Regions from separate parts of the Paenibacillus sp. HGF5 genome, predicted to be linked through region 1. Evidence: a T-box and tRNA genes for the amino acid it is inferred to sense, from the RefSeq annotation. Region 1 holds a T-box; the other holds one or more tRNA genes.

Region 1 (15,819 bases):
GAGTGGAAGTGGCTGCAAAGCTGAAAGCTAAAGGAGCGGAGAAGATACTGGCACAAGTTAGGGGTTGAGGGGATGGCAGGCAAGGTTTATCTCGTGGGAGCAGGTCCGGGCGATGCGCGCCTGATTACGATCAAAGGCAAGGAATGCATTGAAAAAGCGGATGTCGTGGTGTATGACCGATTAGCCAGTCCTCGGCTGCTGCGCTGGATGAAACCCGGAGCAGAGAAGGTCTATGTGGGCAAGCTTCCGGATCGGCATACGATGAAACAGGAACAGATCAATCAACTGCTGGTGGATTATGCTTTGGAAGGCAAGACGGTGGTCCGGTTAAAGGGCGGCGATCCCACGATTTTCGGAAGAGTCGGCGAAGAAGCGGAGCTGTTATATCGTCATGGCATCATGTACGAGATCGTCCCGGGGATCACTTCGGCGATCAGCGTGCCGGCTTATGCAGGAATTCCGGTGACGCATCGCGATCATGCCTCATCCTTATCCATCATTACAGGACATGAAAGCCCCGAGAAGCTGGACCGCATGATTCAATGGGATAAGGTGACCCATGCGACGGGGACTTTGATTTTTATGATGGGCGTGGCGAAGATCGGTTATATCAGCCGTCAGCTGATGAAGCATGGAAGGCCTCCGGAAACGCCGGTGGCTTTAATAAGATGGGGAACCCGGGCTGAGCAGGATACGCTGACGGGGACGCTGGCAGATATCGAGGACAAGGTCAAGGCAGCGGATTTTCAGCCGCCTGCCGTCATCGTTGTTGGCGAGGTGGTGCTTCAGCGGGAGCACTTGAAGTGGGCGGAACGGCTGCCCCTGTTCGGCAAAAGGATTCTGGTCACGAGGGCCCGAAGCCAAGCCAGTTCATTGGTATCCCAAATCGAGGAGCTTGGCGGGGAGCCTTATGAGTTTCCCGTCATTGAAACGGTGATGCCCTCAAAGGGCGAGGGGCTTGCCGGAATTCGAGAAGCGCTGGACAAGCTGGGCACGTATGATTGGGTGTTCTTCACCAGCGTAAACGGCGTCGAGTTTTTCTTCCGCCACCTGAAGGAGCATGGACGCGATATTCGCTCCTTGGCCTCGGCACGCATCGTCGCGGTAGGTCCCGCAACAGCCGATGCTCTTGGGAATTACGGTATATCCGCTGAGGTGATCAAGGAGCGTTACCAGGCGGAGGGACTTATCGATGCTTACGGTCCAGAGCTTCAGCCGGGCCAGCGCGTGCTGCTGCCTCGCGGCGATCTCGCGCGCAGATGGCTGCCGGAGAAGCTTATGGAAATGGGACTGCATGTGACGGAAGCCGTGATATACGAGAACGTGCTGTGCGGCGAGGACGATGATGAGCTGCTGAAGTTGCTTCAAGACGGCGGCATTCATGCGGTCACGTTCACCAGTTCTTCAACGGTTACCAATCTGCTGAAAGTGCTGAAGGGGATGGGCGTGGCAGAGCCTGCCCATCTGCTGAAGGAATCGACGATTGCTTGCATCGGACCGCTGACCGCGCAAACCGCGGAGGAAGCCGGACTCCACGTATCTCTCCTCGCTGAGGAAGCGACGGTCGACAGTTTGGTCAAGGCCTTGTGTGTTTGGAACGAGAACGATCCACGCCGTATAACGACGCCATAATATCCTTATCTTTTAATACATGATATAAATTACATCTTATGGAGGTACAACGTCATGAGTTTTCCAATCGTACGCCATCGCCGGCTGCGTCAAAATGCCGGCATTCGCAGCATGGTCCGGGAGACCGTGCTTCATACGGAGGATCTGGTTCAGCCGATCTTCGTTACCTATGGCAGCGGTGTGAAATCCGAAATTTCCTCGATGCCGGGCGTATATCATTTTTCGCTGGATACCTTGAAGGAAGAAGTGGACGAAATCGTAAATCTAGGCATTCCGGCCGTGCTCCTGTTCGGGATTCCTGAGACAAAAGACAGCGTAGGCACGTCTGGTTTCGCGGATGACGGGATCGTCCAAGAGGCCACCCGCCTCATTAAGTCGTGGCATCCCGATCTTCTGGTCATTGCGGACACGTGCCTGTGCGAATTCACCGACCACGGCCACTGCGGCATGGTCCATACCTTCGAGCGTGACGGTCACACCTGCGGCGACGTATTAAACGACGAGTCGCTGGAGCTGCTCGTTCGCACGGCGGTCTCCCAGGCGAAAGCGGGAGCCGATATCATCGCACCTTCCAATATGATGGACGGCTTTGTCCAAGCCATTCGTTCCGGACTCGATGAAGCCGGATTTTATAATGTGCCGATCATGTCATATTCGGTTAAGTACGCTTCGGCTTTTTACGGTCCATTCCGCGAAGCCGCAGACTCCGCTCCGCAGTTCGGCGACCGCAAAACCTATCAAATGGATCCGGCTAACGTAAGGGAAGCGCTCCGCGAGGCGGAGACGGACGTGCTGGAAGGCGCGGATATGCTGATGGTGAAGCCGGCGATGGCTTACCTCGACGTTGTCCGATTGCTGAGAGACCAGTTTGATCTGCCGATCGTCGCTTATAACGTGAGCGGCGAGTATTCCATGATCAAGGCGGCGGCTCAGCAGGGATGGATCAGTGAGCAGGCGATCGTGATGGAGCTGCTGACGGGGATGAAGCGTGCAGGTGCGGACATTATCATTACGTATTTCTCGAAGGATGCGGCACGCTGGATGCGCGGCTAGCAACGATTAACGACTAAAGAGTTAGGAGTGCATAGAATGAGCCAAGATTTGCGAAAAGAAGAGTTGTCGCGTTCTGCTTTCGAAGAAGCGAAGTTATATATCCCGGGCGGCGTCAACAGTCCGGTACGTGCATTTAAATCTGTAGGACTCACGCCGATTTATATCGATCGCGGAGAAGGCAGCCGGGTATACGACATCGACGGCAACAGCTTTATCGATTATGTAGGTTCCTGGGGACCGCTGATTATGGGCCACGCACACCCTGAAGTCGTTGAAGCGCTTCAGGAGACCGCTGCCAAAGGGACCAGCTTCGGCGCGCCAACCCTGCTCGAAACGAAGATGGCGAAGCTCGTGTGCGAGCGCGTGCCGTCGATCGAGGTGGTGCGAATGGTGAATTCCGGCACGGAAGCCACCATGAGTGCCATCCGGCTGGCGCGTGGTTATACCGGACGCAGCAAAATCATCAAATTCGAGGGCTCCTACCACGGTCACGCGGACAGCCTTCTGATCAAGGCGGGATCCGGCATCGCGACACTGGGCCTGCCTGACAGCCCGGGCGTGCCTGAAAGCGTGGCGTCCAACACCATTGCGGTTCCTTACAACGATCTGGAATCGGTACAGCTTGCCTTCGAGCGTTTCGGCGAAGAGATCGCGGCCGTCATCGTTGAGCCGGTGGCAGGGAATATGGGCGTGGTTCCGCCGCAGCCAGGATTCCTGGAAGGCCTGCGCAAGGTCACTTCCGATTATGGGAGCATCCTTATTTTTGACGAGGTGATGACCGGATTCCGGGTAGACCTCAACTGCGCTCAGGGACGTTACGGCGTTACGCCTGACTTGACATGCCTGGGCAAGGTGATCGGCGGCGGGTTGCCGGTCGGCGCATATGGAGGCAAGCGTGAGCTGATGGATCAGATCGCTCCGGCAGGACCGATCTACCAGGCGGGAACGTTAAGCGGAAATCCGCTGGCCATGGCAGCCGGATACACCACCCTGAAGCTGTTGACGCCTGCCGTTTATGAACAGCTGGAGGAACGGGGAGCCCGCCTTCAGGCAGGATTCGAGCAGAGCGCCAAGGAATTCGGCATCCCGCTTACGATCAACCGGATCGGATCCATGGTCTGCCCATTCTTCACGAATACGCCGGTCGTGAATTTCGATACGGCCAAGACGAGTGACCTGGACCGCTTCCGCCGCTATTTTGCGGCGATGGTGCAGGAGGGAGTCAGCGTGCCTCCTTCCCAATTCGAGGGCATGTTCATCTCGGCGGCCCATACGGTGGAAGATATCGATGCTACCATCGAAGCCAATTACAACGCCTTCAAAAGCCTATGAGCTACGGGGGCAGCTGGAGTAAGCGCGGCGAATGGCTCGAGATGACGCCCGGCAAGGCGCTGTTGGGCCAGCCGGATCGGGACGAGGCCGCCGCCAAGTGGCTTCTGGAAACGGTCGGTATGCCCGAGAAGCTGTATCGCAAGCTTCGTCATGAGCAGGGGATACAATGGAGAGGGGACCGGCTTCGGCTGGTCCTTTTTCCTTATCGGGAATACGGCATCGAACCGAGGTGGCAGGAGCTTCAGGTGTTGTACGAGGACGATTTCTGCCTGGTCGTGAACAAACCGGCCGGCATGGCGGTCCATCCGGACAACGAAAGCCGGGAGACAACGCTGAATCATGTCGTGGCCGCCTATTACGAAGCAGAGGGGGTTCACGCGGCAGTCCGGCATATCCATCGGCTGGACAAAGATACGACGGGGCCCGTGCTGTATGCCAAGAACGAATATGCGCAGCTGAAGCTGGACGAGGCCATGCGCGAGAAGAAGATCGTTCGAATGTATGCGGCTATCGTTCAAGGGAGGGTATCGCAGGAGCTGAAGCGAATCGATCTGCCGATCGGCAAGGACCGCTATCACGCAAGCCGCCGGAGGGTTTCATTAACGGGGCAGGCCGCGATCACGCATATTCTCTCAGCCGAAGCTTATCCGAAAGCCAGTCTGCTGCACATTCGCCTTGAAACCGGCCGTACGCATCAGATCCGGGTCCATCTAAGCCATATGGGACATCCGCTTCTGGGGGATGTTTTGTACGGGGGACCAGGGACGTTTGCGCGCCAAGCGCTGCATGGCGAACGCCTGTTGTTCCATCATCCATTTACGGGCGAGAGCATTGACGTGCCGGCACCGTGGCCTCAGGATATGATGGAGTTACGAGAACGAATCATAGAGGGAGCGAACCGATAGGGGATGCTGCAGCGGCCCTGAACGCTTGGTAACTTTCCATGCGCAATTCGCAAAAAAGTCATGCTCTCCTGTTTTCGGCATATAGATAAATTGAGTGGCAAAACTTAGGCTCATGCCGTGATGACAGATCACGGATAGTATATGCCAAAAAGGAGGACATTCCCGTGTTTGACCAGTCCTACGGATTGCGGTTCGATATTTACGAGCGTATTAATTTGACGGAAGATTTGCCGGGAATCGAAGAATTGGAAGAGGCGGAGTTGATCCCGCACATTCAGGTGATCAGCCAGCAGGACCAGGCCACGCTTCGGGGCCATCTGCTTCTAGCAGGCCTGTATAAAGGGGATACCGAAGCAGGAGAGACGGAGCCGCTAGAACATTGGATTCCGGTCGAGATCACGGTACCGCTGAACCGGGTATCGTCATTGGATGACATCGCGGTCGAGATCGAGAATTTTGACGTGGATCTGTTATCCAAGCGCAGCTTGAACATAACGGGGGTTTTATCGCTCAAAGGAATCCAGGCGGCGGCTCCGGGAGCTCGTGACCAAGTATGGACCAATGAGGAATTCACAGTGGTACATGCTCCTGAAGCGAATGATATGTATGCAGGCGGAGAGCAGCAGCAGTTCGCAGCCAATCCGTATGAGCCGTATCAAGGCGTCGGAGCCAACGCTGACGCGAATACGCCTTCGCCTTCTTATTTCAGCGAGGCTCAGCCCAGAGTCCAAGAGTCCGAGGCGGATGCGCGCACGCAGCAGTATCTGGCATCTTGGGCGGAATACGAGAACCAAATTCAGGATACGCAGGATTCGGACCGAACGGTAAGCATCTCCAATACGCCTGAAGCCCAGGATACGGTCGAATACGCCTTACATAATGAGACGGAATCTCAGTCAGCTGAGCCGTCGACTCCGAATGTATGGCAGTTCGAACGGGCAGCGGCCCAGCCGGAGCCGCAGCAGGAAGAACCCGCAGCCGATTTCCCGGGCGTTACTGAGCGCAAAGGCGAAGAGACTCAAGCCCTGCCGGTATTGGATTCCCCGGAAACGGAGGAAGCCCAGCCTGTTTTTGAAGAGGAAGCCGAGCCCTTGGAGGAGATAGAGGAGGAGGTTTCCGTTCAAGCCGAAGAGGCTCCGTCCAAACCGGAGCTGAAGGTTGCCTTCAACGCGAAGAACAGCACCGCCAACACCGCTTCGGGCGTAGGCTTCTCTTCATTGCTTCAATCGAGCAGAACGGTTCAGGATCAGGATCAAGCTGCTCGAGACGAGGAAGAGGCCATTGAAGAATCCGTGGATTCCGTTTCGGCCGAGGATGTGGAATGGAAGAGTCTGTTCCTAGGCAACCGCCGCGAGGAAACGCCGTTCCGCAAGGTTCGGATGTGCATTGTTCAGCGTGAGGAGACTCTCGACGTTATTGCCGAGCGCTATCAGCTGACGCCGCGAGAGCTGTTGTTGTATAACCGCATGTCCGAGCAGAATGTGGAAGAAGGCCAGGTATTGTATATTCCCCAGTAATCGGGAAGTCGTCATGGGGCTAGAATGAAGCAGGCCGAGGCAGGCAGCCTTGGCCTGCTTTTTGTGCTGCGGGGAACCGGTTTGGAGGAGAGGAAGCAGAGCGAGCTTGGATTGTATGTTACAGCGAACAAGGATTTATTTGAATCGGCAGGTATGATGTCTAAATCGTTCGGAAACACTCGAAATATTGACTATATGGAACAACCACGTTATATTTGAATAGTATATGTACAGGTATTCCAAAAGCTAGAACAACGTTGAACGGGAAGAGTAGGAAGGTATGGCCTTCAGAGAGCGGAATTGCTACCAAGCGCTGTGAGATTCCGCAGGAACCAGCTTGCCGAAGTCGCCCCGGAGTTGCGGACTTGAGATAGAGTAGGATCGATTGCTACCCTGGTTAGAGTTCGCCGGCCGCAGCCGTTATCTGCGTAAAGTGTCGTGCTTGACCGAAAGCCTTTCATGTTCTTCGTGGGAGGACAACGGTGGATGGACCATGTAAGCACGAAACAAAGGTGGTACCGCGAGAGAACAGTCTTTCGTCCTTTGAGGACGAAGGGCTTTTTTTGTTTCACGCCAACTATGATATCCACGAACACGCCCGGAGGCTAAAACGTTTCGGGTTGGCAAAACTGATTAACAGTATCGGAGGTACGAAAATATGGATCAAAAACAAAACCAATCCCAGTTAGAAATGCCGACGACGTATGATCCGAAGGCAGCCGAACAAAAATGGTATCCGTACTGGAAGGAAGGCGGCTTTTTTGAAGCCGGCAAGCGACCGGACGCGGAGCCTTACACGATTGTTATTCCTCCTCCTAACGTTACGGGCATGCTCCATATCGGCCATGCGCTTGACTTTACGCTGCAGGACATCCTGATTCGCGTGAAGCGGATGCAGGGCTACGATGCGCTGTGGCTCCCCGGTTCCGACCATGCGGGCATCGCCACGCAGACCAAGGTAGAGCAGAAGCTTCGCGAAGAAGGCGTTACCCGTTACGATCTGGGACGCGAGAAATTCCTGGAGAAGGTGTGGGAATGGAAGGACCTGTACGCAAACACGATCCGTGATCAGTGGTCCAAGATCGGCCTGTCCCTCGATTACTCCAGAGAACGTTTCACGCTTGACGAGGGATTGTCCGAAGCCGTACGGGAAGTATTCGTTAAGCTTTACGATAAAGGGCTCATCTACCGCGGCAAACGCATCATCAACTGGGACCCGGCTGCCCGCACGGCTTTGTCCGATATTGAAGTGGAGTACAAAGAGGTCAACGGCCATTTGTATCACCTGCAATATCCGCTGAAGGACGGCAGCGGCTCCATTACCGTGGCAACCACCCGTCCGGAGACCATGCTCGGCGATACGGCGGTCGCCGTTCATCCGGAAGACGAGCGCTATAAAGACATGATCGGCAAGACATTGGTGCTGCCTATCGTGGGCCGCGAGATTCCGGTTATTGCCGATGAGTACGTGGAGAAGGACTTCGGCAGCGGTGCGGTTAAAATTACGCCGGCGCATGATCCGAACGACTTCGAGATGGGTCTGAGACATGACCTGCCGCAAATTACCGTAATGGACGAATCCGGAACGATGAATGAGTTTGCCGGCAAGTACCAGGGTCTTGACCGCGCAGAATGCCGCAAGCAAATCGTCAGCGACATGAAGGAATCGGGCGTATTGCTTCGCATCGAAGATCACGTCCATCAGGTCGGCCATAGCGAAAGATCCGGCGCGGTAGTCGAGCCTTATCTGTCAACGCAGTGGTTCGTTAAGATGCAGCCGCTTGCGGAAGCAGCCGTAGATGCGCAGAAATCCGGCAAGGGCGTGAACTTCGTGCCTGACCGGTTCGAGCGAACCTATCTGCACTGGATGGAGAATGTGCGCGATTGGTGCATTTCCCGTCAATTGTGGTGGGGTCACCGGATCCCGGCGTGGTATTCCGAATCCACGGGCGAAGTGGTTGTTGCCATGAATGAAGAGGAAGCCCGCGCGAAGCTGGGCAAGGATGATCTGAGACAGGACGAGGATGTGCTGGATACCTGGTTCAGCTCCGCGCTCTGGCCGTTCTCGACCATGGGCTGGCCGGACCTTGACAGTGAGGATTTCAAACGTTATTATCCGACCAGCGTTCTCGTAACGGGTTACGACATCATCCCGTTCTGGGTGTCGCGCATGATTTTCCAAGGACTTGAATTTACGGGGCAAATGCCGTTCAAGGACACGCTGATCCATGGCCTGGTTCGGGATAGCGAAGGCCGCAAGATGTCCAAGTCGCTGGGCAACGGCATCGACCCGCTCGAGGTGATTGAACAGTATGGCGCAGACGCTATGCGTTATATGATATCGACCGGCAGCACGCCGGGTCAGGATCTTCGATTCCGCTGGGAACGCGTGGAGCAAGCGCGTAACTTCGCTAATAAAATCTGGAATGCGTCGCGGTTTGCGCTCATGAACCTGGAGGGCTTCACGGTGGCGGATATCGACATTTCCGGAGAGCTGGGAACCGCGGACCGGTGGATTTTGCACCGTTTGAACGAAACTTCCCGCGACATTACGCGTCTAATTGATGCCTACGAATTTGGCGAAACCGGTCGACTGCTCTACAATTTCATCTGGGATGATCTGTGTGACTGGTATATCGAATTTGCCAAACTGTCCCTGTATGGCGAGGATCAAACAGCCAAGAAAAAGACGCAGTCGGTGCTTGCCTATGTGCTGGACCGCACGATGCGCTTGATCCACCCGTTCATGCCGTTCATCTCCGAAGAGATCTGGCAGCATTTGCCGCATGAAGGCGAGACCGTCATGCTGGCTTCTTGGCCGACCTATGATGAGGCGTTTGAGAATACGGAAGCTGTTACCGAAATGAACCTGCTGATGGATGTGATCCGTGCCGTACGTAACATCCGGGCGGAAGTGAACGTGCCGATGAGCAAAAAAGTAGAACTGCAATTGAAACCGGTAAGCGGGCAAATTGCCGGCATTATCGACCGCAATTCCGATTATATTCGCCGCTTCTGCAACACGTCGGAGTATGAGTCCTCCCTTGCGCTTGAGGCGCCGGATAAAGCGATGACCGCCGTGGTAACAGGCGTTGAAATGTATCTGCCGCTTGCCGGGCTGATCGATATCGCTCAGGAGATCACGCGTCTGGAGAAGGAAATCCAGCACTTGAACAGCGAAGTCGAGCGTGTGGAGAAGAAGCTGAACAATCCTGGTTTCGTATCGAAAGCACCCGAGAAGGTGATTGAGGAAGAACGGGCGAAACTCGCGGATTACTCGGACAAACGCAGCAAAGTGATTGCGCGCATCGAAGAATTGAGAGGCTAATGGGCAAGATGAATCTGGACCAGAAGGTGAGAACGATGGTTGATCAATCGGCAGCTGCAGCGGCAGCTCCGTTCCATACCTATGAGGAAGCGGTAGCTTGGATCAATGGGCTGATTCCGTTTGGGATCCGCCCTGGCATGGATAGAATTCAGCGATTGATGGAGCTGCTCGGCCATCCGGAGCGTCGATTAAAATTCATTCACGTGGCCGGAACGAACGGAAAAGGCTCCACATGCGCTTTTTTAACAAAGGTTCTGCTTCAAGGGGGATTCACGGTAGGAACCTACACGTCCCCCTATATTACGAAGTTTACCAATCGGTTTCAGTATAACGGCGAAGACATACCGGAAGAGACGCTGCTGGAACTCGCGAATCGCTTAGAGCCGCTTGTTGCCGAAGTTGCGGGCTCCGGGCTTGGATCGCCCACGATGTTTGAGGTGTCCACGGCTCTTGCGATCCTGTATTACGGCGAGGTGTCTTATCCGGACGTGGTGGTATGGGAGACCGGACTTGGCGGTCGTCTTGACGTTACCAATATCGTTCATCCCATCATTTCGGTGATCACGAACATCGGCATGGACCATACCGACGTTCTGGGCGATACCATTCAGGAGATCGCCATGGAGAAGGCCGGCATCATCAAGCCCGGAGTGCCGGTAGTGAGCACGGTCACTCAGCCTGAGGCTGTCGACATTCTGAAAGAAACGGCCGCCAAAAACCGTACTAGTCTGTACCTTGTAGACGAACAATTCTCTTATGAACGGCTGCGCGGGGACGAAGAAAGCCAGACTTTCCGTTTTAAGGGACCGTTCCGGGATATGGATCTGGATATTTCGATGCAGGGCGAGCATCAATGCGCCAATGCCGCGGTTGCCATGATGACGCTGGAGGTGCTTCGCCAGTACATGGCCTTTATCGTGGATGAAGAAGAATTGCGTGCCGGGTTTAAGGATACGTTCTGGGCGGGAAGACTGGAGCAAGTGCAGTCCTCCCCGCGGATTGTTCTCGATGGCGCGCACAACCCCGAAGGGGCTGAATCCTTGGCCAAAAGCTTGCCGCAGATCTATAAGTATCGGAAACTGAACTTAATGATGGGAATGCTGGCAAATAAGCATCATGAATCGTATTTGCAGCATATACTGCCAATAGTGGATACGCTTATCCTGACTGAACCGGATTTCCGGAAGAAACTGGACGCCAAGGCGCTTGGTGACATCGTAGAGCAGGTAAGGGAGAAATACGCCAAACATACACTGCAAATCATCATAGAACCAAATTGGAAAAACGCACTTGAAGAGTTGAAGTCACGGACGGAAGCGGAGGATCTTGGGGTGGTGTCGGGCACGTTGTACCTCATTGCCGACGTGCGTTCCAACCTCCTGGGCCTTTCCGATTCTGAAAAAGGTTGGTGATATCTGTTGAATACATCAGAACATGTTCATTTTATAGGAATTGGCGGCTACGGGATGAGCGCCATAGCGCGAGTAATGCTGGAGATGGGTTATAAAGTCACGGGTTCTGACGTGGCATCGCAAGAATTGACAGAAAAGCTGGCGGCCAAGGGCGCCAAAATATACATTGGACATACCGCCGAGCAAGTCCAAGGCGCGGACCTTGTGGTGTACTCCACGGCATTGTCCAAAGACAACGTGGAGCGGGTCGAGGCAGAGAAGCTGAACATTCCTGTCCTTCACCGTGCGCAGATGCTGGCGCGTCTTTTGAACGAACGCAAAGGCGTGGCCGTAGCGGGAGCGCATGGCAAGACAACCACTTCATCCATGATTGCGCTCGTGATGGAAGAATGCGGAGTCGATCCGACATTTATCATCGGCGGGGAAATTATGAACGTGGGCACGAATGCCAAAGCGGGTGAAGGCGAGCATGTGGTAGCCGAAGCCGACGAGAGCGATGGTTCATTCCTGCAATATCATCCATGGCTCGGCGTCGTTCTGAATATCGAAGCCGATCACCTGGAGAATTACGAAGGGGATTTCAATCGTCTCAAGGCAGCCTACGTGCAATTCCTCAGCCAGATCAAGGCTGACGGTACGGCCGTGGTGTGCGCCGACGATAACAACATTCAGGCGATTTTGCCAGACCTGAAATGCAATGTGACCACATACGGCATTCATGCGGATGCGGAGTATACGGCAACCAATCTGGTGCTGGGCGACCGTCACGTCAGCTTCACGATGCTTCATAACGGCATGGAGCTGGGCACCGTCGAGCTGTCCGTACCGGGTAAACATAATGTCTACAACGCCATGGCCACGGTCATATGCTGCTTGAAGAGCGGCATCTCGTTCGAGGCGATTGTAGAGGCCATCGTCAAGTTCAACGGGGCTAAGCGCCGCTTCCAGGTGCTTGGCGAAGCTGAAGGCATTCTGGTCATTGACGACTATGCGCATCATCCGACCGAGATCGAGGCGACGATCAGTGCCGCAAAAGCTACGGGCAAACGGATTATTGCCGTGTTCCAGCCGCAGCGGTATTCGAGAACCTTCTTCCTGCTGGATGCGTTTAGCCGCGCGTTCGGGGAAGCGGATGAGGTGATCATCACCGATATTTACTCCCCTGCCGGCGAGAAGCAGATCGAGGGCATCAGCTCGGGTAAGCTGGTGGAGCTGATCGTCCAGAACAGCAATGCCGGTGCCCGCTATTTGCCTACCAAGGAAGATGTCCTGAACGATCTCAAGGGTCGCGTAAAAGAAGGCGACCTGGTTCTCACGATGGGAGCGGGCGACATCTGGAAGGTCGGCGCGGCTTTAGCCGAGTTCGTTAAGGGCAAGAAATAAGGATTGCCTGCCTGCGCTCTTTGCTGCTTCGCTGCAGCAGGGGATTGCATTGGCTATGCCTCTGTGGAGGGGACAAAGCCAGCATCGATAACGATAAGAAGGGCTGATCAAGATCATTTCTTGGTCAGCCCTTTTGTTTTTCGCATACTCATAAGTTGCCAAGCTTGATCATATAGCTAGGTGTAGAAGGACAAGTGAGGTGTGTGGAAATGAATAAAGCACGGATGACGATACGTATCGATCACGAACCGCCGAAGGGTGGGAACAAGGACCATGCGCGCGAGGAACACGATGCGAACCAAAACGTTCCAGCGGGCCACAACCCCCGGGTTTATGACCATCATTCCGTCTTCGACGAATATGACACAGCGGCAGCCAATCGGTTTACCGATACGGATGCTTCGTACGAACCTCAGAGGAGCATTCAGCAGGATCATCTGCGCGTCGTTCCGCCGCTCCGGGCAGAGCGGGATATCCGGGACGTGGACGATCGTGACTGGAGAACATCGCGCAATCATCGGTCCAGGGGACGGTTAGCTGAGGAAAGAAGACGCCTGGACCATGATAACGGTCGGCCGTACGGCGATGCCCCTGAACATCCGGATACATACCACGACGTGCATGAGGAGCTCTACGACCTCCATGATGATGCGTTTTCCGGGAGAATGACCCCCGAAGCGAACGACCCCCATTGGAATCTCGGGCCCGAGTCGGATCTATATGAGACATCCGCCGGCGATTACGGTTATTATCGCTCACGCAAACCCACCTCCTTCTGGAAGATGGCGGTGTCCGTGACCGCTGCCGTCATCACGGGCCTGCTGTTCGGGTACATGGTGCTGTCCATGTTTAACGGCGGCGACGCAGGCGAGAACCCGGCAACGGGACAGCTCGAGAGCAGTGATGCAGGGAACTTAGCGCCGACCGATCCATCCGGGGGAGCCGAGGCATCACCGACGCCTGATATGACCGAATCGGCTGTTCATATTCCGGGGCAGAACTTTTATCTGCTTCAATACGGCGTGTTCAGCACGCCCGAGCGGGCAGTGCAGGCGATCGGGGAACTGCAGCAATCCGGTATTGCCGCCGGCGGCGATCTGGACGAGGAGAACCGCGTGTATGCGGGCATCTCGCCTGACCGCGAGCAGGCGAAGCTGCTCAGCAATCAGCTTAAGGCCGAAGGCGTTGAATTATACGTTAGAGAGATCGCGCTGCCGAGCATCGAGTCAGCGGCATTTGCTGGCGAGGAGCAGACGCTGACGGACTATTTTACGATAAGCGGGCAGCTGGTATCGGAGCTTAGCCAGCTATCGGCATCCTTGCTGGGCATGCAGGAGCCCGGCGCGGCGACGACGGAGCATATGAATACCATCACGAATCTGCATCAGCAGTGGATCCAATCGGTCAAGCAGCTGGCCGCAGGCTTGGGTCCGGAGACCGGGGCCGCGCTGCCGGCCATGGAGCAGTCGATGAACAGTTCGATCACGGCGCTCTCCGAATACAACAAAAATCAATCCAAGGGGCATTTGTGGGAGATCCAAACAGGCATGATGAACTATGTCATGGGCCAAAAGAAACTCCTGGATGGCCTATAAATTCAAATTTACGTCAAATCCGGCTTGGAACTGGAAATAGTTCCCCATGCCGGATTTCTGTTTGTATTGCTTATCGATTCACCGTATAATAATTAGGGTGTCAAAAAATGGCGAGGGAAGAGGATGCATGAAGAAAAATAAAGGAATGCTCATCTTGTTTTTGCTGCTGGGGTGGCTGACGGGAACATGGCTTGCCAAGGCGCTTCAACCTGTCAAGGCTCTGTCGTTTCTGACGTCTACTACACCGATCAAGTGGTCGCCTTCAGCTGATTTTGACATTATTCGTTATGACATTAACCTTGAACTTAACTTTTGCCTGCTCAGTCTGCTCGGCATAATTGCTGCCGTCTGGTTATACCGCAGGCTCTAAGACATGACAAAGGAGATTATCCCCCTTGAATGAGAAGAGAAACCGCCGCATCATATTGGCTTCCACCTCTCCTCGGCGTCAGGAATTGATTGCCTCCCTTCGTATCCCATTCGAGATTATGCCTAGTGAAGCTGACGAGGACACGCCGCAAGGGTGGTCGCCAGAGCGAATTGTGGAGTCACTGGCGCTGCGCAAAGCGGAAGCGGTTCTTCGAAAGCTGACGGATGATCCGGGAGATGGTATCATTGTGGGAAGCGACACGATTGTGGTCGTAGATGACCATGTCCTCGGGAAACCGGGGGATCACGCTGACGCTGCAAGGATGTTGTCCATGCTTCAAGGACGGGCACACTTCGTTTACACGGGAGTGGCTTGCATCGACCGGAGTTCCGGTCGCGCCAAGGTATCTCACCGCGTGACGACCGTAAAGATGAAATCGTTAAGTGATGATGCGATCGCGGCTTACGTAAAGAGCGGGGAACCTGCCGACAAAGCAGGCTCGTATGCGATTCAAGGCCTGGGTGCAACCATCGTGGAAGGAATCGAAGGCGACTACTTTAACGTTGTCGGCCTGCCGCTTTCTCTGCTCTCGGACATGCTGTCTGAAATGGGGATGGATGTACTCACCGATTCATAGATATAGAACACGGCATCCGAAGCCAACGGGATCTTGGAAGCTTCGGTGACCTGCTGATTTAAATCTTAGAAAAGAGGGGAATATATGGAGTCGCCAACGCTATTGCTGCGCGACATCCCCCATGATGAACGACCAAGAGAGCGCATGATGCAATATGGGGCGAGCGCTTTAAGCCATGCAGAATTGCTGGCGATACTGCTTCGGACCGGTACCCGCCAGGAATCTGCCGTACATATAGCCCAGCGGCTGCTGGGGGAAGCAGGCGGCATCCGGCAGCTCGTTGATCTTAGCATCGAGGAAATTACGCAAATCAAAGGAATTGGAACCGCCAAGGCTGTTCAGCTGAAGGCTGGCATTGAGCTTGGACGGCGCTTGGCCGCATCGAGACATGTAGAGCCGGTTATTATCCGCAGTCCGCATGACGCGGCAGAACTGCTCAGTGAACAGATGCGGTATTTACAGAAAGAGCATTTTGTCTGTGTTTTTTTAAATACGAAAAATCATGTCATTGCCCAGGAAACGCTATCGATGGGGAGCCTTAACGCCTCCATCGTTCATCCCCGCGAGGTGTTCAGAGCGGCCATCAAATGCAGCAGTGCATCCCTGGTGTGCGCGCATAACCATCCTAGCGGAGATCCGACGCCCAGCCCGGAGG
Region 2 (15,819 bases), on a different contig from region 1:
CGACGAGCTTCTGGCAAGAAGGCTCGCGGCTTGCACGGGCATCGATTTGTTCGGATCGCTGAACGCGCTGAAATATATGGATGAGGTTCCCGGCGTGTCGGAGGGAAATCACTGGATGGCCAATCCCTCGAAGTATTTGTTGTGGCAGGATCCTTTGCTGGGACTGCTGGACAAGCATGTGGAGGGGGAAGCGGATTCCGTGCTGCCTGGACATTACGCCGAGCTGGAGCAGAGATGGCGGGACTGCAAGGAACAGTACCCGGCACCGTTTAACCGCCTTTATGATTTCTATGAAAAATTGGCCTCGGTCCTCGTTATCAAGAGCACCCTGGGCGTTACGTTGAAAAGGCTCTACGACACGGGCAACAAAGGCCGGCTTGCTGAGCTTGCTTCCGCGGCGGATTCTCCGTTAAACCAGCTGAAGCGGCGCATCGAGACATTGCGTTTATCCCACAGGGCGCTTTGGATGAGCACGTATAAGCCATTTGGCTGGGAAGTGCTGGATCTCCGCTACGGCGGGCTTCTCGCGCGAATCTCCTCTACGCAGGACCGCCTTTCGGATTATGTGGGAGGCGTAGTCGAGGAAATCGAGGAATTGGAAGCCGACCGGATGCTCTTCGACCTGAATGGTCTAACCGACAGACCGCTTGAGGTTAACGTAACCTATCAGGCGGCCGTGACGGCGTCGAGCTTCATCTAATGAAAAAGCTGCTCTTCCAAGGTCACTGTAGACGCGTGGAGGGCAGCCTTTTTTCTAAGGGGCTTGGTTATGGCATCTCCCCTTGTGTTTGTTCTTTCTCGTAGGCAATCAGCGTGATCTCTTTGCCCGTCAGCTCGGCAATTTTGGTTTCGGCGTCTTCAATTGCCTTCAAAGTGCCTTCATTTCCGTTGAGCGCAGCGATTTTGTATTCATTCGAATGGATATCCATGGTGAACTCCCCCCTTGGCTGGTTAATTCATGTTATATAATGATAAGGTATCCTTTACAATACAGTTACATACCTGGGGGTGGGATTCATGATTCAATTTGAAGGACTGCACCATGTGAGCTTGGCGGTGCGCGACTTGGAGAAGGCGAAGTTTTTTTACTCGGACGTTCTCAAGTTTCGGGAGCTGCCGCGCCCGCCGTTTGATTCGAAAGGGGTATGGTATGCCGTCGGGAACCAGCAGCTCCATCTGCTGGAGCATCCCATCAGCGATACGCTGCGGGAACGGGGCATCGATACAACGGACGGACATTTCTCGATCTGGGTGAAGAGCTACCGCGAAACCAAGGAATGGCTGGACCGGATGAACGTCGAGTATGTAGCCAAACCCGACAGCGTAGCGGGCTTCGCCCAGATATTCGTGCTCGATCCGGACCGCAACATTATTGAATTCGGAGCCGAGTACGGCTCGTAAAACGTTAAACCTAAAAAAGCCAAACACTTGTGCAGTGTTTGGCTTTTTCATGGTCGCGCCTTATTTTTGGATGAGGACGGGGGTGTTCATTTTTACTTTGTCGTAGAGCCATCGCACGTCCTTGTTGTGCATCCGGATACAACCCGCGGATACGTACTTTCCGATCAAATTCGCGTTGTTGTTGCCGTGGATGGCATAAGCGTAACTGGTTCGGCCGTTCACTTTCACATTAATGCCGAGCCAGCGGTCCCCAAGCGGGTTGCGCGGATCTCCTCCCTTGATGCCTTCCTTGTAGTACGGTCTGTTCTTCACTTTTTCGTGGATTTTGAACAGTCCTTCCGGCGTATAGGAGGGTTTTTTGCCGGTGGCCACGGGGAATGTTTTTATGACCTTGCCTTTTTCGTAATACGTCAGCTTGTTGGTGGATTTGTCAATGACGATAAACTGTGCGTACTTGGTGTACTTACTGTCCAGCTTCTGTCCTGCTGCCGCGCCTTGGGTAACGGAGGGGAGAAAGAATACGAGCAGTAAGGCGAAGACCAGTATGCGGCCGATGCCCTTAATGATGTCCGATCACCTCTTTTCGTTCTCCCCCATATATATGCGGGGATTCGCGAATGTTGACGGAAATGTGCAGCTGCCGGAAAATAGAACAAGTTGTTTTCAAAGATCAAGCGACAGGGGCATTATGGGACATTCCATCTAAAAAATGATAGTGTCATGGCTGCGCTCAACTTGTCCTTTTAAAGGGCTTTGCTGTAAGGGATCAGCGTAAATTACTGGATGGTATTTGAAAACGACATGAATGTCGTTTATAATATGGTGTGAAAAACGACACCAGTGTCAGTTTAAGGTCGAGGGTGGGGAGGATTATGTGTCCAAGGGTCAGCGACGAATACAAGCAGCAAAAAAAGCTTGAAATCTTGAGAGCAGCCAGGCGCGTCTTTATTAGGAAGGGCTATACCCGCACCGTGATGCAGGACATCATGGAGGAAGCCGGCATGTCCCGCGGCGCCGTGTACGCGTATTTTGGCAATGTGGAGCATGTTTTTCTGGAGGTTCTGCGTTATGACGATCAGGAGGCGCTCCGTTTTTTTGAACCGGATTCGCCACATTCGATGTGGAAGCAAATGTTGGACTGGATCAAGAAACAGCAGGAGGACATCTCGCTGATCCATCACTCGCTTGTACTCGCCAGGGCGGAATACTTCCTGTCTTCCTCTTATGATCATGCGAAGCAAGGAGATCCCTATATTACCGAGCGCTATCAGATTACGGTTGAGGCTCTGTGCGGGGTCATCCGGAAGGGGCAGGAGCAAGGGGAGTTTCGGCCGCGTCTGGAACCGGAAGCCATCGCACGGTACATGATCTCGTTTCTCAACGGACTCATGCTGGATACCTTCCAGCTTGGGGCTGGGGTGACTTGCGTGCCGGAGCAGCTGGAGTCTTTCCTCTACTCTCTCGGCGAAATGCTAAATCCGATAACCATTGAATCATGATGACAGAAAGGGGCTCATAGCAATGCTGTTTGATTCTGCTAGATTGTCTTGTCGAAAAATGACCATGGATGACGCGGAGCTGTATCATACCTGGCGAAATGACCTGGAAGTGATGCAATCAACCAGTCCCAGCTTGGATACTTACCAAATGGAGGAGACCAAGGACTTCGTTCAGCATGTGATCCTCGGCACTCCGTCCTCGAAGAGCTATCTGATCCAGGCGAAGGAATCAGGTCAACCGATCGGCATCATGTCGTTGGTCGGCATCGATTTCAAGAATCGCAATGCGGAGTGCATCATCGACATCGGCGATAAAAATTATTGGGGCAGGGGGATACGGCTCGGAAGCGATGGAGCTGCTGCTGGATTATTCCTTTTTGGAGCTGAATCTGCACCGGGTAAGCCTGCGGGTGTTCTCCTTTAACCATAAAGCGATCAAGCTGTATGAAAAAATCGGCTTCGTCCACGAAGGCAGCTCCAGACAGAGCTTGTACCGGAACGGTGCCTGGCATGACATTGTGCACATGGGGCTTTTGCGGAGCGAGTATACCGCCAACGGTTGATTTTCCCGCGCTTCCATAATAAGGTAGGTATGAGACGACAAAAGAGGGAATGGGAGAATCAATCATGTCCGAAAATGAAGTGTTATCGATTGAAGACCTGCGCATGAAATATGATAACCGTTATGTATTGAACGGGATCGATCTGAAGGTCAACCGCGGCGAGATGATAGGATATATCGGTCCGAACGGGGCGGGAAAGAGCACGACGGTTAAAATTATGCTTGGGCTGGTTGAAGGGTATACGGGAACGGTCCGCATATTCGGCCAGGATATTTCCGACGGGAATATCGATTATAAACGGAGAATCGGGTATGTGCCCGAGGTGGCGGAATTATACGATCAGTTAACGGCCGCGGAATATCTGACTTTTATTGGCGAATTGTACGGACTTACATACGATGCTGCGGATTATAAGGCCAAACATTTGATGGACTGCTTTGACTTGGAAAAGGCTTACCATGCTCGGATCGCCACATTTTCAAAAGGAATGCGGCAAAAGGTGCTGCTCATCTCGAGTCTCCTGCATGATCCGGATCTCTTGTTCCTTGATGAGCCCTTAAGCGGGCTGGATGCAAACAGCGTGATGGTGGTCAAGGAGGTGCTGGCGCAGCTGTCGGCACAGGGCAAGACGATTTTTTATTCCTCGCATATCATGGACGTCGTCGAGAAAATCAGCAGCCGGATCGTTCTGCTCGCAGACAGCCGGGTGGTGGCGGACGGAACGTTCAAAGAGCTGCAGCAGCATTCCCATGAAGGGTCGCTGGAAGAGGTGTTCAATCAGCTGACGGGCTTCAATGACCATGCCAGCATCGCGGAGCGGTTCGTATCGATCGTTCGGGAGGGGAGCTGATATGGCGGGCCCGGAAGTTTCATTTCGAATGCTGAAGCTGCTGGATCGGTTTCAAGGGGTTATCTCGAGAATGGGCGTCGACTATGAAACACTGCGGCGGATCCTGCATGTCAAGCTGCTGATGGACTCGAGGCGGGCATCCGTCATATTATCTTCAAACAGCCGGAAGGCTGAAGAGCAGGACAAAAACCTGTTTGTCAGTTCCCTCTGGCTGTATGGCTTAATCGGGCTTGTCCTGACGCCGTTTGTGTTCTGGAGCGATCCGGAATATCTGATGCCGATGAGCATCCTGTCCGCCATCCTCATGTTCCTGATCATGACCTCCATGATTTCGGATTTCTCATCCGTGCTTTTGGATGTGCGCGACCGCAGCATTCTGATGACGAAACCGATCGACGGCCGCACGGTCGGCGTGGCCAGATCGATTCATGCCGGCATTTATTTGCTGCTGCTGACCGGAGCGCTATCGGCTGCTTCACTTGCCGTGGGGCTGTTTAAGCATGGCGTGCTGTTCTTTCTGATCTGCATCCTTGAGCTTATTCTCATGAATATGCTCATACTGGTGGGCACCTCCATGATTTATCTGGTGCTGCTGAAATATTGGGACGGAGAGAAACTGAAGGATCTGATCAATTATGTACAGATTGGGCTTTCCGCCACGCTGGCCATCGGCTATCAGTTCGTGATCCGTTCGTTTGATCTGATTGATTTCAATTTGGTATTTACGCCGGCCTGGTGGCAGGTTCTGCTTCCGCCCGTATGGTTTGCGGCTCCATTTGAATGGATGTTCGGCGAGGGGAGCGGGTGGCTGATTGTCCTCTCCTTACTGGCCGTGCTCGTTCCGATTCTGCTCATGGTGGTGTACCTTCGTTATATTCCATCCTTCGAGCAGTATCTGGAAAAGCTGGCGCACAGCGAAGCGGGAAAAGGGCGGGAACGCGGTCGGTTTGACAGGTTTTTGGCCAAAATCGTATGCCGGTCCCGCACGGAACAGGCATGTTTCCGCTTATCTGCCAGCATGCTGAAGAACGAGAGAGAATTCAAGCTGAAGGTGTATCCTACGCTCGGCTTGTCCGTTCTGCTGCCCTACCTGTTCTTTTTCTCCACGATCCGTAATTCCTCCCTGGCGGAAATCGGCAGGGGATCGTCGTACTATGTGCTGCATGTCATGCTCATCATGATTGTAACCGTCGTAATGATGTTGAAATTCTCCGGCAAACCCAAGGCCTTCTGGCTGTTCGGGGCGGCTCCGATGCCAAGCATGAGTCCCTTATATCAAGGAGCTTTAAAGGCTTTTGCCATAAAAATGTTCCTGCCGTTGTTCACTGTGAATGCGATCGTATTCCTGATCATATTCGGTATTCGGATCCTCCCGGACGTTCTCATCATCCTTCTTACCGGCTTGGTGCTGATTCCTGTGTCGGCCAAGGTAATGCTGCGCCATCCGCCGTTCTCTCAAGCCTTTAATATGGCTCAGCAAAAAGACGGCTGGTGGGTGCTGCTGTTCATTATCGTTGTCGGCGGGCTATGCGGCTTGCACTATTTTAGCAGTACGGTTACCTACGGTATATCGGCCTATATCGTCGCGCTGCTTGCTGCCAATGGTTTGGCTTGGACCAGGCTGTATAAGTGACTCCTTTACTCATACACAAAAACATTCCGTCTAACAAGGCTCATCCATTTGAAGGGTTGGGGACAAGAATGGAAAATAGGGAGGGGCATCCGGCGGATGCCTCTTCTTGGAATACAGATTAGTTAATCCTATCTTAATTTCTAATCGCGTAAGGTTTATGTCAGAAATAAATAAATACTGTCTTTCCTAAATAGTTGAACAGGAACGTAGGTTCGTATATAATAGAGTTATAGCTAGTTATCTCCTTTTATTAACTCTACACTTCATAGATCCATGATGGATTCCCCCACATATGTATTTAATTACCTGTTGTTATGGCTACATGGCCTTATATAATCGACATAGATGATGATGTCAGGATATTACGCATCGTGCGACACGAGTTTATTCTGGCTTAGTCATGTTCATAAGGTCGTGGATTCTTGATCATTGATGCTCGTTTTTTGTTTTGCGGATTGAACGTTGCAGTGGTTTGCTTCGTCTTTGGCGTTATAAGCTCCGGGCCGTTGTGCTTGGTAATTGTATACAAGCCGGAGCTATTGACGCCGTTCGATGTTATTGCATTTTTCATCAGAGCTTCCAGGCATATAAGAAATGGCAGGCGCCATCGGAATTGACCTCAAGAACATGCATCATTCAGGGACGACTCGATAGAAACTGAGGGGCTGAAGATATACGTTTCTTATGGACGTTATAATCATTCAGCGCAATCAGGATGAATCGGGAAGTGGCGTTGTACACATTAAACCATTTCTTTACGGTGTAGGGAGGAAATCTTTGAATGGAAGCTATTTGGTTTATGGTGTTTTCGACTTTTGAAACACTGGCGATTTATTCACTGATCATGACATTGCTTAGATTTAAAACAACGGAGTACATATGGCAGGCCCTGCTGGTTATGATCCTTGCCAATCTACAGAGTTACATCATGCGGAATGAACTCTCGCTCGATTTTCTTGCCCCGCTTATTACGGTAATGATTTTTGTGTTCTTGTTCTCGGCCATCATTAAAATCCCTGTCATTTGGTCGGCGATTTGCACCATTATAGGCTACATGTTCTACGCGTTGATTCAAACCGCCTATTTGACAACGGTGTTCGGATCGATCGATGCCATTCAGACCGATCCTGCCAAAGGTTACATTCTTCAAGTTCTGTCAGGAGCGACGGGACTGCTGATATCCTGGTTGATGTACAGGTTCGGTATCGGGTTTAAGTACGACCTGGAGAAGCTGCGCATTAAATTTGAACATATTCTGTTAATCGCTTTAATTATCGTAGTGCTGATATTAATTGCCATTCTGTTTTACCTCAACCGCCTGTGGCTGCATCTTCTCTTCTTTGGAATCACATTTGGAATCTTCTTGTATTATGCCATCAATACAGAGGAGCGGGAGTCTTATGATCATAGAAGGACTGTCAGAGCGGATAGCGGAGAGGATCAAACGTCAGGTTCCTGATCATCCGTCCTCCGTTCCTGTTTTGAAACACGCGCTCGCCATTCTATTCAACGTGATGTTCATTGTCGTATTCACGCTGCTGATTTCGATCTTCTCGGGTAACGTGAGAGAGGCGGTCATAGCCTTGACGGGCTTCGCCGTACTGAGGCAATTCTCGGGAGGGTATCACCTTAAGACGGGGGCCGGCTGTATTGCATTCACGACAGCACTGTTCACCTTGGTGACTTTTGTTGATATGGGGAATGCAGCTGTGCTCGTTATGAATGCACTTAGTCTGTTGCTGGTTATGCTGTTTGCTCCCAGCCGTATCGAGAGACAATCCCGGATACCGAGCAAGCATTACTCTAAACTCCGCTTGATTAGCTGCTTCATCGTGTTGTTCAATTTTGTCCTTCAGTCCCCAACATTGGCTGTCATATTTTTAATCCAGGCTATAAGTTTATTACGCTGGAAAGGAGGACAAGCTCATGTTATGGATCCATAAGATTCGTCATCGTTTTTTTTCGTTCATCGCATCTGCACTGACGTTGGTAGCCGTATTTGTCGTTAATACTGCAAGTCCCGTATTTGTGTACAGCGGAGAGACGCCGGAAGAACTTTTGAAGTAAATCTTGATCCAATTGTTACGGGGACTGGGGTACTCCAAATTTGTGGTAGGTTCATGGTTGTTGAATGAGATATGGGTCGTAGTAGCCGGTGCCTGTTGGCGCCGGTTTTTATTATGACTAAGGAAGCTGCAGCTGAGTCCATAACGGTCGGTTCCATCGATGCCCCAATGATTGCGAGTTTTTTAGTAATGGATGCCAAGCCAATTAGGGTAAAATTGACATTGATAAAAGAACGGGTGTTCGCATATAATACAAACAAACGTTCTTATCAGAGGTGGGTGCATCATGTTTGAGAAATACCTGGAGCAAACCGTAGAAATCATATACGAAGACCGTAAGGGCAACATTACCCAGCGCAAAATACAGATACACAGCATTAAGGATCAGCGGATTCGGGCAACGTGCCTGGAGACGGGAAAGCCTCGGGTATTCAATGAAAACAATATCCTGTCCTGGAGGCCCCAGAAAGGAAGAGGTTCGCATGCTTCCTGATCTGGAACGAAAACTGCTCCGAATTTTGATCAACTATCCGGCGCATCGCAGCCGTGTCCCGACCTTGCGGTTACTTAAGTATCTAACGGGACGTAAACCGAACGAGATTATGGAGGGCATAGCTTCATTGGAGGAACAAGGCTATATTATGTTTAAGAACAAGCGGGAATTGCAGAGCCTGATTGTGCTGGAGGAAGAGGCACAGCCCGTTCAAAGAGTGGAAAGAGCTGCGGATTACTGGACGACACATTGAGTCGGCAGGAGGTATAGAAATGCCTGTGCTTAGAGATTGCACGGATGAGGGGACACGAGCCGAATTTCATTTTATATCCCGTATCCCTGGAAAGTACGAAGGATGCCAAATCAACTTTAAATTTTATGATTCCAACCGATTCATCTATGATTTGAATTTCGGTTGGACGAATCTAACGATTCATAATTATATTACAGTAACTACGGAATTTCCGTTGGACACACTGAATGGATTCAAATTAGATGGATTATATATGTCATTCGAAAAACATCTTTATCAATTAAGCTGGAAAAGAAGCCAATCGGAAGGTATTTATGAGTTGGGCTTTTTTGGGTCTGATCAAGACTTCACGCTTACGGCTGATATAGACTCTGTCAGAAAGTTTGGTTCTCAATTTAAGTTGGAATGGGATCAAGCACCGATATTCGATTGATTTTTTGCGTCTTAGGGAAGGGCAAAATTGTGGGTACTTGGCCCTCTTTAGTTTCCCCCAATTCGTCCCCAAAAGGTGAAACTCGCAAAGGTAGTCAAAAGCATAAAAAGAAAGGAGCCCTTGCTACGCAAGGGCTCCTTGTGATGATCTGTAGTGGGCTCGAACCACTGACCCCTACCCTGTCAAGATAGTGCTCTCCCAGCTGAGCTAACAGATCATGAAATATTTAAAAAGGTAATTCATATATTACCAGCAGACAAGGCGGCTGTCAATGGTTTTCTCGTTATAAAATATCACGTTCCGGTTCAGACTAAATACAGCATGAATTTGCCAATGAAGGAGCGTGAATGGCATGACAGGTGGAATATCCCATCGTTTCAAGCGAGCGGGACTGGTGCTCTCGTTATTGGCGGTATCTATTGTGGGCGGCGGCTGCAGTGTCCCGGAAAGAACATCGGTGCAATTGGAGCCGCTGCATGCCCCTGCAGCGCCCGTGATGCTGGATGTGTACGGGCGTTCCGTGGATCAGGACGTATATTCCAAGCAGGGAAGCGGGGTGCTGGAGCCAGTATCCCCGATGGATGCGGAGGACACGTTAAGGGATCTCCATCCATAAAGAGCTCCAGGACGGCTTTGTGCTTAAAGCGGCGCCAACCATTATGATGATCTCTGCACGAACAGTGAGCAGAACAAACCGCCGGCTGGCAGGCTGGCGGTTTGTCGTAAGTCGGCCGATGCTATTCCTCATCCCATTTGCGGGAATAACCTTTTTTGATCGTCCAGAAGGTGGGATAGATGATCAGGGCAGCAATGACCACAGCCCAAAATATCGTGGCTCCCATGCTCATAAAGGCAATGCTCCTTTCATGAAGACGTTAGCTTCTACTACTATACAGGAAAACGAATATTTTGTATAATATCTCGACCTGCGATATCACGAGGAATTGATTCTACATAAAGAGGTGTTGAAATGGCAGCAGAAATCATCAATGTATCAACGGAAGAGCAGTTGCAGCAGGCGCTGGATATCCGAAAGGATGTGTTTGTCCTAGAACAGAAGGTGCCGATCGATTTGGAGATCGATGCTTACGACCGCCTGGAATCGGATGCACACCATGTCTTGATCAAGTCGGAGGGGCAGTACGCCGCAACCGGGCGTATTACCTATTACAATAAGGATTCCGCCAAAATGCAGCGGATCGCGGTGCGGAAGCCGTTCCGTTCCAAAGGGATTGGCCGTGTGCTGATGATGGCGCTGGAAGCGCAGGCTCGTGAACTAAAGCTGCAATATTCCGTGCTCGATGCACAGGTGCAGGCAGAGGCTTTTTACCGCAAGCTGGGGTATGAGACGATTTCGGACGAGCCGTTTGATGATGCAGGCATTCCCCATGTTCGCATGAAAAAGGAATTGTAAGGCCGCAAACCAAGCCAAATCCAAATAAGATGCCGGTTATTAACGCATCGTCCCCCAAAAAAAAAGGAAAGACCTCGAGCATCGCCTCGAGGTCTTTTTGCGCATAAATTAGAACGTCGGCAAATTGTCCAGGTTGTTGCTGGGATCGCCATCCGCATTGGAACGAAGATGTTCGTCTCCATCACGTCCACGGAATACGTTCAGGTTCTTGATTTCCTTATTCTTGGCCATCTGTTGGGCCGTCTTGTAATCCACGACGCTGCCGTTATCCAGCTTAAGTTCGATGATGTCGCCATCACCATTTTTACGTACGCCTACAACTTCTTGTTGTTCTTGATCCATATGAATCGCCTCCCGGCCTTATTATTCCCGGGAACCCTCGTAAACTATGCATTGACGCATATTGAACTACAATTCGTATACCCGCTGCTGCTCCACGAATTCCATGTTTCCGGTCTTGCCGATGAAAGCTTCGACCTCATCGCTGTAATGCATCAGATAGGTACGCTCCTGAATTTCTTGAGGCAGGCTGAGCAGTTCATCGAGTGTCGTATGCACCTCGCCCGGACCCTGCAGCTGGCATTCATGCAGAATCACTTCGCAATCCCGTTCATTTACCAATTGCTTCAGCAGGATGGGGTCGAATACCATGTCCGCGCTGTAAAAAATCCGATCGTTCAAATAAAGCGAATAGCTGTCTTTGCCCGGAATATGCTGCGTATGAATCAGCTCCACCGAGATTCCGGATGAAATAGCGGCCTTCACGCCCGGTTTCAAAGGATGCACGTCAAATACATCCTGAAGGGAAGAGATATGCCCGTGCTGATATAATCCGCCCTTGAGTGTATGTTCCCATATCGGTTCCACCAGCGCGTCAGCAATATAGAGCGGAAGTTTGCGATTGTATTTCATCTTCATAATAAACGCAAGCTCCTCCAACCCGCCAACATGGTCGGCATGGATATGCGTAATGAGCACGGCGTCCACATCGTTAAACGTTTTGTTCATCTGATGCAGCGCCAACGGTGCAGTGATTCCGCAGTCGATGAGCAGCGTGAAATTTCCGTCATGTATCAGTGCGTTATTGTTATAGTAGTTCTTGGCAAACGCACTGCCGGTGCCAAGCATTTGCAATGTCAGTGTCAATGGATGAAACCTCCTGATGAAATGATGTATAGTCCAAGTATGCTTATGTGTATTTTAACGAATTTCTTGTGTCTTTACACGGAGTATATGCTTGAAACGGAGCCGTAATGCTGCAAAAATCGTGATAAGATCAAGCCTTGAACCACGAGAAAAAAATTTTACCACAAAGTGCAAAATTGTCCGCAACTTGTTTTTTGACATGTAGTATACACATATAACAACAAGAAGAGCCAATGGAGGGAACGTATGAAATGAAGTGGAAAAAAGTGATGGCATGTATGCTAGTGCTCTCTTTAATGGGTGGCAGCACCCTTTTGTTTGCGGATTCCGTCAATGAACGTGTTCGTGTTTGGCTGAACGGACGCGAATTGAAGGATGGCGGGTATTTGATTGATGGCAAAACCTATGTGCCGGTCCGGGAATTTGACGGGGCTGTGGACTGGAATTCGGCGAATGGACAAGTCCAGGTCGTCAAGCCGAATGTGCATATTTTTCTCTTCAAAGGAGATACTGTATTCGGCAACGTAAACAAAGGCAAGCTGAAATTCAATGTATTTAGCCAGGTAGACAGCTTAAACAACAATATTCATGCCGTGAAAGTAGCGATTGAGGATCCTTCGGGCAATATCAAGGACATCCAGTCCCAGGAAGTGAAGGACCGCAAGGATAACTTCTGGTTCCGAACCTATGATTTCACGTACGATTTCAAAACGGCCGGAAAATACTCGGTAGGCTTTTATGTAAAAGTCAAATCGGATGACGGTTTTGTGAAGGTTGCGGAGAAAGTGATTACCGCCCTAAATTGATGGGTCCATAGCTGCTTGGCAAAAATTGACCTGAAGAAGCTATCCGTGATACGATACGAAAGTATGATAATTTAACCGAAGTGAGGTTTTTTCAATGAGCGAACACAAACATGAACACGGAGATGCTTGCGGCTGCGGTCATGACCATGACCACGACCACGAACATGAAGAGTTTGTGCTGACATTGACGGATGAAGAAGGAAAAGAAGTAGAGATGGTTCTCGTGGAGACATTTGATGTCGGCGAGAAGCTTTACGCGCTTTTGCTTGAACGCGAGAATCCGGAAGCGGACGGCGTCATTCTACGTATGGAAGAAGAGAACGAGGAAATGGTTCTTTACAATATTGAGGACGAAGACGAATGGAATGAAGTAGAGGCGGTTTACAACGAACTGGTCGCTGCTGCAAACCAGGAGTAACACTCCCTAACGAAAAACCCGGTGCGAACCACTCGCACCGGGTTTTTTGTAGTTGCTGCCTTAGAATATAGGATCCGTTTCCACGATAACTTTCACGTTCTGAATGCTGCGGTCCTCAGGACCTTTGACAGGAAGGCCGACATCGACATGATCGGTAATGTAATCGATGTTTTCCTGGGAAATAACTTCGCCCGGAAGCAAGATCGGAATCCCCGGCGGGTAGACATAGATGAATTCGGCAATAATGCGTCCGGCCGATTCCTTGAACGGCACGACCTCCGTATCCCCATAAAACGCATCGCGGGGAATGAGCGACAGCTGCGGAATTTCCGGCGTTTTCACGACCAGCTCATTAATTTCATTCACGTGCATGTACTGGTCCGAAAGCTCGCGGAGCGCCGTCAGCAAAATATCGATCGTCTCCCGGTTGTCCCCCGGTGTAATGAGGCACAAAATGTTGTACATATCGCTGAGCTCCACTTCAATATTGTAGTGGTCCCGCAGCCAGTTCTCGGTTTCATATCCCGTGATGCCAAGATGGCGTACATGAACCGTCAGCTTGGTCGGATCATAGGAGTGCGTTGCTTCTCCGCCCAGTATTTCCTTCCCGAAGCAGTACAGGCCTTCGATTTTATTGACTTCGTTTCGTGCATATTGCGCCAATTCAATCGTCCTTGCAGCCATTTCCCGTCCATGCAGCGCCAGGCTCCGGCGAGAAGTATCCAGCGATGCCAGCAGGATGTAGGAGGTCGACGTTGTGGTCAGCATACTGATGATGGTCTGCACGCGGTAAGGATTGATGTATCCGTTCTTGGTGTTCACGTTCAGCACGGAGCTTTGGGTCATCGATCCGCCGAGTTTATGAACGCTGGTGGCAGCCATATCGGCACCGGCTTCCATCGCCGACATCGGAAGTTCTTCATGAAAATGGATCAGAACCCCGTGTGCTTCGTCCACAAGCACGGGAACGTTGTAGCTGTGGGCCAAATCGACGATTTCCTTCAGGTTGGCGCTCACCCCGAAGTATGTCGGATTGATGACCAGTACGGCCTTGACGTCAGGGTGACGCTTTAGCGCTTTCCGTACGGAGCTGATCGTGATCCCGTGATCGATCCCCACATTGGAATCCTGGGCAGGCGATACGAACACAGGCTTGGCACCGGTAAAGATGATGGCGGAAAGCACGGATTTATGAACGTTGCGCGGTACGATGATTTTATCGCCGGGCGAGCATACCGACATGATCATGGTCATGATCGCTCCGCTTGTCCCTTGGACACTGAAGTAAGTGTGGTCGGCACCGAATGCGTCGGCGGCCAGCTTCTGGGCTTCTTCAATGACGCCTGTAGGCTGATGCAAATCATCCAGCGGCGCAATATTGATCAAATCTATAGAAAAGGCGTTATCCCCTATAAATTCCCTGAATTCGGCATCGGTGCCGAGGCCCTTCTTATGTCCCGGAATGTGAAATTGCACGGGGTTTTTGGCCGCGTGTTCTTTAAGCGCGGTGAAGAGCGGTGTACGACTGTGGTCCATGGACGTTGTCACAACCTTTCCTTATGTTTATTTTCTTATGGTTTGTCGATTTCTGTTTTTATATAAACAAAATTGAGTATAGCAAAATAGGGGGGGAATGCAAGAAGAATGACCGGCTTTTTTTGCACGGCCCGGCAGCGCTTCATACTTTAGACATATAAAGGCGGAGGGATATGTTCTTCATCGTTCCTTCATTAAAATATCATCCATAAGATAAACGTCTATCGACGTACTTTCTCAGAAGACAGACCGCGGTTAAAGGAAGTTTTTCTTGCGATTATAGAATTGTTCAGCTTCGCTGAAAATTTATAAATTCTATAATCTTAAAAAAGAGCTGCATCCGCAGCCCATTTTCGTAAATATCTCACGCCAGTTTAAAACGCCATTTTATAAAGCGGCAGCAGCGTCTCAAACGTCTCCTGCACTTTTTGCACCAGCTCGTCCCCTTCAAGCTTGACGGCTTCCTCGCGCGGAATGCGCAGTCCGCACATGACCTCAGCCTTTTTCACCTGTTTCAGCTTCTCAATGAGGCGAACGAAATCCTCCTCGCTCATGTCCTGGTGAGGGGTGCCGGCCGGATTCATATGATCCATGGACCAATAGAAATGTTTAGGCAGCGCCTTCGCTGTTTTCTTCAGCTTGGCTTCCAGGTTGCCGGCAAATACGGTTTTGTTGGGGCTTTCGTAAATAATCGCGAAGATAACAAACAGATGGGTTCCGAACATGCCCACCTCAAAATGAGGCAGCGCTTTGTAGCCCCGTTTGCTGGCAGCCCATGCGACCCAGGTGTCAATAGGGGGATTAACGGTTCGTCTGGCATGCTTGGCCACATGCACGAACATCTCTTCCCCGACCAGCGCGGACACATAGGGGGCAAGCTCGGCCCCCAGCGTCTCAAGCTTGGGTCTTACCCGTTCAATGAGAACCTCCATACGGGCTTCGAGCCCTGGAACGGAGAATACGTCGAAATCCTGATCTTTAAATCCGGTAACCGTCATGAATGTGATGGCCTCCCTGTTGTTTATGATGAACACTTACTAAACTCGGCTTTTGGATAACCCATTATACCATAAGGCGAGTGGACGTCAGGCATGACCCAGGAAAGTTTCACCGTATTTTCATGCGGGTTAAAAATAGTCAATAAACCAAGTTACCGTTACATAAGATGGAGTATAAGATATAGATAAGACAACATCAAAAGCAGCCATGGGGGAAATCTTCACCGTCGTTTTTCAGATCGGTAGTAAACCGGAGGAGGGAGTGCCGTGAATAAGAGCGAGGAAGTGGAGTATTGCAACCTGGAGCTCC

What was found. The T-box of region 1 lies ahead of HMPREF9412_RS22235 (valine--tRNA ligase). A T-box ahead of a tRNA ligase gene usually reads a tRNA of that ligase, here a tRNA-Val.
Region 2: it has a tRNA-Val gene. The T-box ahead of HMPREF9412_RS22235 (valine--tRNA ligase) is inferred to sense a tRNA for this amino acid. The anticodon was not compared.

The regions. Positions count from the first base shown of each region.
Region 1 covers NZ_AEXS01000142.1:22,013-37,831, reverse strand. Annotated here, with positions in the region: gene hemC (hydroxymethylbilane synthase) at 1-68, shown strand, start outside; gene cobA (uroporphyrinogen-III C-methyltransferase) at 73-1,632, shown strand; gene hemB (porphobilinogen synthase) at 1,687-2,685, shown strand; gene hemL (glutamate-1-semialdehyde 2,1-aminomutase) at 2,722-4,017, shown strand; gene HMPREF9412_RS22250 (RluA family pseudouridine synthase) at 4,014-4,922, shown strand; gene HMPREF9412_RS22245 (LysM peptidoglycan-binding domain-containing protein) at 5,087-6,439, shown strand; gene HMPREF9412_RS22240 (hypothetical protein) at 6,464-6,658, shown strand; T-box leader at 6,688-6,986, shown strand; gene HMPREF9412_RS22235 (valine--tRNA ligase) at 7,098-9,767, shown strand; gene HMPREF9412_RS22230 (bifunctional folylpolyglutamate synthase/dihydrofolate synthase) at 9,776-11,179, shown strand; gene murC (UDP-N-acetylmuramate--L-alanine ligase) at 11,186-12,562, shown strand; gene HMPREF9412_RS22220 (SPOR domain-containing protein) at 12,772-14,157, shown strand; gene HMPREF9412_RS22215 (DUF4321 domain-containing protein) at 14,285-14,527, shown strand; gene HMPREF9412_RS22210 (Maf family protein) at 14,553-15,164, shown strand; gene radC (RadC family protein) at 15,249-15,819, shown strand, end outside.
Region 2 covers NZ_AEXS01000017.1:41,119-56,937, reverse strand. Annotated here, with positions in the region: gene HMPREF9412_RS02150 (beta-N-acetylhexosaminidase) at 1-700, shown strand, start outside; gene HMPREF9412_RS32750 (hypothetical protein) at 768-929, opposite strand; gene HMPREF9412_RS02145 (VOC family protein) at 1,018-1,401, shown strand; gene HMPREF9412_RS02140 (L,D-transpeptidase) at 1,462-1,836, opposite strand; gene HMPREF9412_RS02135 (TetR family transcriptional regulator) at 2,274-2,900, shown strand; partial or broken gene HMPREF9412_RS02130 (GNAT family N-acetyltransferase) at 2,923-3,463, shown strand; gene HMPREF9412_RS02125 (ABC transporter ATP-binding protein) at 3,528-4,313, shown strand; gene HMPREF9412_RS02120 (hypothetical protein) at 4,315-5,946, shown strand; gene HMPREF9412_RS02115 (hypothetical protein) at 6,728-7,405, shown strand; gene HMPREF9412_RS02110 (accessory gene regulator ArgB-like protein) at 7,347-7,889, shown strand; gene HMPREF9412_RS31900 (cyclic lactone autoinducer peptide) at 7,873-8,013, shown strand; gene HMPREF9412_RS02105 (hypothetical protein) at 8,299-8,505, shown strand; gene HMPREF9412_RS02100 (hypothetical protein) at 8,495-8,758, shown strand; gene HMPREF9412_RS02095 (hypothetical protein) at 8,778-9,191, shown strand; tRNA gene HMPREF9412_RS02090 (tRNA-Val) at 9,336-9,408, opposite strand; gene HMPREF9412_RS02085 (hypothetical protein) at 9,544-9,807, shown strand; gene HMPREF9412_RS02080 (GNAT family N-acetyltransferase) at 10,162-10,605, shown strand; gene HMPREF9412_RS02075 (DUF3892 domain-containing protein) at 10,714-10,947, opposite strand; gene HMPREF9412_RS02070 (MBL fold metallo-hydrolase) at 11,014-11,751, opposite strand; gene HMPREF9412_RS02065 (copper amine oxidase) at 12,003-12,557, shown strand; gene HMPREF9412_RS02060 (DUF1292 domain-containing protein) at 12,652-12,975, shown strand; gene HMPREF9412_RS02055 (aminotransferase class I/II-fold pyridoxal phosphate-dependent enzyme) at 13,036-14,511, opposite strand; gene HMPREF9412_RS02050 (DUF1054 domain-containing protein) at 14,886-15,509, opposite strand; gene HMPREF9412_RS02045 (hypothetical protein) at 15,777-15,819, shown strand, end outside.